Regions from separate parts of the Protofrankia symbiont of Coriaria ruscifolia genome, predicted to be linked through region 1. Evidence: riboswitches for the same ligand, from Rfam matches in the RefSeq annotation. Region 1 holds a riboswitch; the other holds the start of a gene.

Region 1 (3,867 bases):
GCCCACAGCACGCCGGCTGCCTGCGCGAGACGCCGAATCACGTAACGCCGCATCCGCTGCTCTCCTCCCGCCTGACAATCTTGTCCCAGTCCTCGTGCATGCCTGCGTGCACGCTCTTGTCGTGCATGCTCTCGTGCACGAGGGTCCGAGAAAACGCGTCCAGCTCTTCAGGTCGTCCTAGCTCTTCCAGGTGTCGTGCAGCTGGATCCGGCTGGACGCCTCGAAGTCCAGGTTGTGGACGTTCTTCGACACGCCCAGCTCGGTCTGCAGCTCCACGACCGGGACGACGTAGGCGTTCTGCACGATCAGCTGCTGGGCCTGGGCCACCAGGCTCTGCCGCTTGGCCGGGTCCGGTTCGGCCGCCTGGTCGGCGAGCACGGTGTCGAGCTGGGTCGGCGGCAGCCTGTATGCGTTCGCCAGCTGCGTGGAGTACTGGCTGCGCAGAATGTCGGGATCGGCACGGGTCAGGTTGCCCCACAGCGCGTCGAAGTCACCCGACCTCTGGATCTGGACCACCTGGGCGATCTGCTGCTCCTTCAACACGATATCGATGCCGACCGCCTTCAGCTGCTGCTGGATCAGCTCCAGCGTCGACTTGTTGGTAGCCGCGTTGGTGAACCAGTCCACCGTCAGGCGCAGCGGGGTGCCGTCCTTCTGCCGGATCCTGTCACCGCCGGGCGTCCAGCCGGCGGAGTCCAGCAACGATCTGGCCCTGGCGGCGTCGAAGAGCACGCCCGAGCTCAGATCCTGGTAGCTCGGGGTCGTGTGCGCCAGGATGCTCGTCGCCGGCTGGGTGCCGGTCGGGAACACCGTGTCGACGACCTGCCGCCGGTCGATAGCGAACAGGATGGCCTGCCGCACCTTCTCGTCCTGCAGGATCGGTCTGGAGTTGTTCAACCCTAGGCTGAACACCACCCCGGGGTTGGCCCGTGCCTGCAGGTTGACCCCGCCGCCCTTGAGCGCCGACTCGTCGGAGCGGCTCACGCTGCCGATCGCGTCGACCTGGCCGGAGGCCAGGCTGGCGGTGCGCACACCTGCCTCGGGGACCACCTTGAACACGAGCGTGTCCAGGTAGGCCTCACCCTTCTTCGCCCACAGGGACGAACCCCAGTTGTAGTCCTTGCGCTTCACCAACGTGATCGACTGGTTTGGCACGTACTTGGACAGCGCGAACGAACCGGACCCGACCACACCGTCGCGGCAGCGCTGCTGCGGGGTCTTGGCGACGCTGGCCCCCGACACCAGTCCCAGGGAGAACGTCGAGGTGGCCTGCAGGAACTGGGCGTTCGCCTGTTTGAACGCGACCGCGGCGGTGAGGTCGTCGACCACCGTGGTGCCCTCGTAACCGCTGAGGTAGCCCTGCCCCAGGACGGCCAACGTGCCCAACTTCGGTATCGCGTCGAAGTTGTCCTTGACCGACCGCGCATTCACCGGCGTCCCGTCGCTGAACGTCGCGCCGGGCCGCAGGTGGAAGGTGAACGTCTTCGCGTCCGGGCTGATCTCCCAGCGTTCCGCCAGCCACGGCACGATCTCGCCCGTCTGGGGGTTCTGGTCGGTCAACGAGTCGACGATCTGCCGCAGCGAGTAGACCGTGTCGTTGCTGCCTCCCTGCTGCGGGTCCACGCATCCCGCGTCCGAGCCCACCGCGAAGGTCAGCGTGCCCCCCGCCCGGCCCGCACCGGCGCTCGCGCCGCTCGCGGGCTCGTCGTCATCGGAGCCACAGGCGCTCAACAACGTCGAGGCCGCGGCGAGCGCGGCAACAGCCACCGCCCACCGAGTGGGTCCGGGCCGAAATGATCAATTCACAACAGTTCTCTCCTGCGAGGGATCCGAAGAAGCCACCGGTGGGACCGCGTGCCCGCGCACTCCAATCCCGGACGGACCGGGACGGACAACGCAACGAACACGATGACGCCGAGTGACAGACACGATGACGCCGACCTGCACGGCGCCAGGACTGCTGAGGTCAGAGGGCACATGATGTTGAGAGGCGCACCGCGCCCTGGCAACAGGGGCCAGTCGCGTGAGGACCGCCGCGCCCAACGGCGAGCGGGTCCGGTATCAGCTCAGGGGCCGGTAGCTACAACACAGACAGCTGGTTACTCGCTGCAGGTCGATGTGCCGTCGTGAGAAGGTCGCCGGGGTACGGCACGGCGAAACAGCGCAGGCACGGCCATGCGACTGCTGCACGCTGGCTTCCTCCTACAACCAAGACACACGCCTGCGCGACTGGTTCGTCGCACCGGGCTCTCATCCGGAGCGCCCGACCGCGGACGAGAGTTGCCGGCCAGCAAGCCAGAGCTTGACGCTGACGCTCGGCGCCTGAAGCTACCCGTCCGCGGATTATCCGTCAATATCGATTGACAAAGTAGAGAAACAGCCGGGCGCCTCCAGCTGCCGAGGATGAAGTCCCCCGCGCTCGAAGGACGAGAAGACCGTGATCGGGACTGCGCACATCTGCCGCCCCCTGCCCTCCCCCACTGCCTCCTCCAGCAACCCGGGGACTTGGGCCTCCGGCGACGGAAGAAGCATGATCCCGTCACCTTTGGCCCTTTGGCCGGGACCACAGCGCCGTCAGACCACGACAAGGCCGAGCGCGGGGTCCAACTTGTGTAGATCGTGCGGATCAGAGGTGACAACCGTGGCCCGAAGCTTCTCTACCAGTAACACATCAATATCGCCAGCTTCCAGCACCGATCGCGCCCAGCCACGCGCGGCATCGTCCAACCCGGCAGCCTCTTCGATCATCTGGTCCAGGATCTCCTGAGCCTGCGCCCAGTCCGGCTCGGCAGCAGCCAGACCGGCGAAGTAGGCCGACACCGACTCCACCTGGCCGGCGTCGGCAGCCCGCTGCGCCTTCGCCGCGATCTCTTCCGGGACACTGATAGTGATCCTCCTGAAGCTCATAAACCAAGCTTAGTAGTCGTAAATAAATTAGTTGTTTTCTTGAGGCGCGTTTGCCCCGATCAGAGGCCTGCAGTTGCATTACTTATTTCATTACGACTCCTTAAGTCCGAAGCAGCTGCGTGCACTGGTGTTTCTACGCAGGTCGCTGACCTGCGTAGGTGCGCGAGCTATCGGCACCGAGACGGATCTCCACGGGGGAACGATCACGATAGGCGGCCCCGAACCGGTGACCCAAACGCCAGGCGGGGCCTCAACCGCGACCCCAGGAGGTCCCGACCGTGTCCCACATCATTTCCCCAGCAGCGTCTGGACCAGAAACGCGATTCCCGACACGAAGCGGTGCTCCGCTCACGCCGATGGCCCGACCTTCGAGGCCACCAGTGACGACTACCGAGCGGCGGATCAGACCGACTTCGAGCGGGAGCGTGATCTCGCCCTGGTCGCGTTCTACGCAGCCTGACTCCAAGCCAATCTGGACCCGTCACGATCGGTTTCAAACGCGCCTACGTATCACAGGCCGAGTCGGGCCGGGACGTACCGTCCGAGAACCTCGTCGACGCGCTGGACGTGGCACTGGACGCCGGCGGGGAACTGCGTACGCTGCGCGGACAGGCATGGCAGGAACGACGGACACGACGCCACAACCCACCCGACCCGCGAGAGCAACGAGGGGAGGATGCCACGGACCGGCGGCAGGTACTCCAGACCTCGGCCCTGGCTGCGGCATCGGCGCTCGCAGCCGACACCTACCAGCGGATCTCGACGGCTGGCCCGGACGCACTGACGCTCGTCGAACTGGAAACCGACGTCGATGAGATCGCCGTGGTGTACACGCCGGTTCCCCACGTCGACCTGCTGCCCCGGGTCGTGGACCGCTGGCGTCAGGTCGAGGCGATCCTTGACGGCCGGACAGCGGGCAAGACGCGGCAGCGGGTGACCCTGCTCGGCGGCCAGTTCGTG
Region 2 (3,867 bases), on a different contig from region 1:
GTGCCGCAACGCGTTCGCGACAAGGTGCATGCGACCGACGTGCTCGGCCATGACAAGGTCACTGGCGGAATCCCCGATCGCGATCGCCTGATCCGGGCGGAGCCCCCGGCGGGCCAGGTCGAAGGCCACCGCGGCCCCCTTACTGACACCGTCCGGCACCAGGTGATAGACGTGCGGAACATCATCCAGATCGGGCATGGTGGCCCGCGCGATGATGCCGTTGTCGCGCATGGTCAGCCAGCCGAAGCCTTCCGCGACGAGCCACGCGTCGACCTCGGCCACGTCGATGTTGCCCCGCAGCATGATGTCGACCTCACGGCCGCGGAGCCAGGAGCGGTGCGCCTCCAGGCGTCCCGGATGCCGCGCGAGCAACGCCGTGATCAGCTCGTCGGGTATCCGGTCGAACGTCGCGGGCATGGCTCCGCGCAGGATCTGGCTGCTGCGCCCGTGGTCCCAGCCGACGATGGCGCCGAGTTCGGCGATGAACCCGTCCGCACCGAAGATCGAGGCGGCCTCGGTGAGCTGGGGACGCGTCCGTCCGCTGACCAGGACCAGCGCGATGCCGGCCTGGTGCAGATCGATCAGGGCACGAGCCGGGTCCAATGTGGTGGAGTGATCTTCAGCCCGGAAGAAGCATCCGTACGGCCCCACCATGGTCCCATCGAGATCGGTATAGACGACCCGGACGCTCATCGGCAATGTCCTCCTGTTCGTACTGTTCGTACTGTTCGTACTGTTCGTGGCGGGTCGGGTGGTACGGTGTCCATGCTCCTGCCGCGTTCCGGCGTCGATTTGTCACCAATTGTGGCCAACCTGCCCGGTGCGGCCCACCTGGTGTGGCGGGACCTCGGTCAGGTGCTTTCCGTCGGGCCGCAGCCCGGACGGGCGTGGCGGGCGGCGTACTCCGGAATGGTGATCATCGGCGGGCGCTCCTGCACCCCCACCTGGTGGGTACGCGGTTGCAACCCGCCGTCACCGCGGCCGAACTGGGTCAGCGTCCCACCGAGAGTGCCACCGTGGATGCCCAACCGTGCCCACGCCGCATGGATGATCTCCGCGGCCATCCGCCCGAGAGCCTCGTCGGACTGGTGGCGATGGACCTTGCGGCCGACCTCGACCTGCGCGAGAGCGTCCACCCCGGCGAGTGAGAACACGTCCACGACCTGGGCGAACTCGATACCGTAGCCGGAGACGAACGGGAGCTGCTCCAGCAGTGCCCGTCGGCCGGCGAACTCTCCGGCAAGCGGCTGCACCAGCCCGGCAAGCTGCGGCCAGTGCAGGTTGAGCAGGGGACGCGCGACGAGTTCGGTGACCCGTCCACCACCGCCGGGCAGCAGCCCCTTCGCCAGCGGCCGGTCATAGGACGCTTTGACGTAGGACACCGCGTCCTCGGTCAGCAGCGGCCCGAGCAACCCGGTAACCAGGCTCGCGTCGAAGTCCTCCAGGTCGGCGTCGACGAAGACCACGATGTCCCCGGACGTTGCGTACAGGGACTTCCACAGGGCCTCGCCCTTGCCGGCGACACGCCCGTAGCCGGTGAGGATCCGCTCCTCGGCGAACACCGCGGCACCCGCGGCGGCCGCCTCGGACGCGGTCGCGTCGACCGAGCCGGGGTCGATGACGACGATCTCGTCGACGAGGGGTACCGCGGCCACGAGATCACGGCGAACCGCCGCAACGATCTCACCGACGGTGGCCGCCTCGTTCAGCGCGGGCAGTACCACGCTGATCGGACCCACCTTGCGGGCCAGCAGTTCCCCGGGCGAGAAGTCATGCCCGTAATACGTCCTATGCTTGAACCAACGGTGCACGTCAGGCCGCACACGACTACAGTACGGAAGGACAACCGCATACGGCTCATCCAGAGGGGCAGAGGGACCGGCCCAGTGAAGCCCCGGCAACCACCCGCATCAGTGCGCGGCAGGTGCTAATTCCGTCCTGAGATGCATCCGGCTCTCGGGAAAGATGAGGAGTTTCACAGATGACAGTCGCTCCCGAGCGCCTCTCAACGATCAGCTCTGACGTCGTCAATCCCGCGGTATCCCTGTCGTGTCGTTACTGCGGTGCCACCTATGCGCTCTCGCCGACGCACGTCTGTATCGAGTGTTTCGCCCCGCTGGAGATTGCCTACGACGAGTCCGCGCTGCGCCGGGTTACCCGGGCATCCATCGAGGCCGGTCCCACCAATCTGTGGCGCTACGTCGGGCTGCTGCCCGCCGGCCACGACCCCGCACGCCGGGTGTCCCTCGGAGCGGGCTGGACGCCGTTGCGCCCGGCCACCCGCCTCGCCGCCGAGCTCGGAATGCGGACACTGTGGGTCAAGGACGACAGCGCGAACCCCACCCACTCGTTCAAGGACAGGGTCGTGTCGGTGGCGCTGTCAGCCGCGCGCGAGCATGGATACACCACGGTCGCCTGCGCGTCCACCGGCAACCTGGCCCAGTCGGTGGCGGCCCACGCCGCCTCCGCCGGACTTCGCTCAGTGGTACTGATCCCGCACGACCTCGAGGACGGCAAGACCGTGTCGACCGCCGTCTACGGCGGCACGCTGGTCGCGATCGACGGCAACTACGACGACGTGAACCGCCTGTGCAGTGAGCTGTCCGGTGAGTACGAGTGGGCGTTCGTCAACGTCAACGTCCGGCCGTTCTACGCCGAGGGGTCCAAGACGCTCGGCTACGAGGTCGCCGAGCAGCTCGGCTGGCGACTGCCGGAGCAGGTCGTGGTGCCGATCGCGTCCGGGTCGCTGCTGACCAAGATCGACAAGGCTTTCGGTGAGCTCGGCCGTCTCGGCCTGGTGGAGCCGACCCCGTACCGGGTTTTCGGCGCGCAGGCGCAGGGCTGCAACCCGGTCGCAGCAGCCTTCGCCCGTGGGGTGGACACGGTCTCGCCGATGAAGCCGTCCACCATTGCCAAATCGCTGTCGATCGGCAACCCCGCGGACGGCCCGTACGCCCTCGACGTGGCACGGCGGACCAGCGGTGCGATCACCGACGTCACCGATCCCGAGATCGTCGAGGGAATTCGCCTGCTGGCCCGGACCGAGGGTGTCTTCGGCGAGACCGCGGGCGGCGTCACCGTCGCCTGCCTGCGGCGGCTGCTGCGCGAGGGCCTACTCGACCCCGATGCCGAGACCGTCATCTTCAACACCGGGGACGGGCTGAAGACCCTCGACCCACTGGTGTCGACGGGCAAGCCAACCGCGACCATCCGCCCGTCACTGGCCGCCTTCGAAACCGCCGGCCTCGGCGACTGAACAACGCCTCACAACGACACCTCCGGCGGCGCGAAAACAATGATCGCGCCACCTTTGGCCGGGGCCGACCGACATCCCGCCCGCTCCTTGGCCACCGGTCGGGATGTCAGTTGTCCGGGCCCCCATGGACGACCCGGACAACTCCTGTCACCTCAGACCCGGACAGACCTGCAACCCAGCTGGGGGTTGTTCCCGCCGCCAAATTTGATCCCATACGCACACCGTGTGCCTGCCAGCGCAGACCGGCACAATGAAGTCAAACCCGTGGTTCACCCCGCGGTGAAACGCATTGTCCACGTCGGGACGCGACACGTCGGCCGTCGTCGCGTAGCCGGCGGTCCCGTCCACGTACACGTACACCTGGATCGGGGCATTCGTGTCTGGGTCGATCGCCCAACCCCGCACCGGATTCCGTTGTCCGCCGGCAGCGCCTCGTCAAACGTCCCAAACGGCTGCGCCGAACCGACCTGCAGGTTCTTGAAATGAAGGTAGACAAATGACGACGCCGAAACGGTTCGCTCGCTGGAGGTCCCGTTACCGAACCGGTTATGCTCCTCGACGGTCTAGGGCAGCGGCAAGCTGACCGAGATTAGCGATCAGCAAGCCGAGTT

The links. Region 1 has a riboswitch for S-adenosylmethionine ahead of CV1CTNOD_RS28055 (putative leader peptide). Riboswitches for the same ligand answer to the same signal wherever they lie in the genome.
Region 2: linked by a shared signal. The riboswitch ahead of thrC (threonine synthase) and the one ahead of CV1CTNOD_RS28055 (putative leader peptide) in region 1 are both predicted to bind S-adenosylmethionine.

What each region holds. Positions count from the first base shown of each region.
Region 1 is NZ_CAAAFR010000015.1:56,458-60,324, reverse strand. Features, by position in the region: partial or broken gene CV1CTNOD_RS01765 (ABC transporter permease) at 1-53, opposite strand, end outside; gene CV1CTNOD_RS01760 (ABC transporter substrate-binding protein) at 178-1,767, opposite strand; gene CV1CTNOD_RS28055 (putative leader peptide) at 2,062-2,190, opposite strand; SAM riboswitch class IV at 2,213-2,323, opposite strand; gene CV1CTNOD_RS25300 (hypothetical protein) at 2,575-2,907, opposite strand; gene CV1CTNOD_RS25295 (hypothetical protein) at 3,134-3,367, shown strand; gene CV1CTNOD_RS01750 (hypothetical protein) at 3,475-3,867, shown strand, end outside.
Region 2 is NZ_CAAAFR010000203.1:11,703-15,569, forward strand. Features, by position in the region: gene CV1CTNOD_RS23610 (HAD family hydrolase) at 1-693, opposite strand, end outside; gene CV1CTNOD_RS23615 (glucosyl-3-phosphoglycerate synthase) at 852-1,823, opposite strand; SAM riboswitch class I at 1,855-1,972, shown strand; gene thrC (threonine synthase) at 1,982-3,256, shown strand.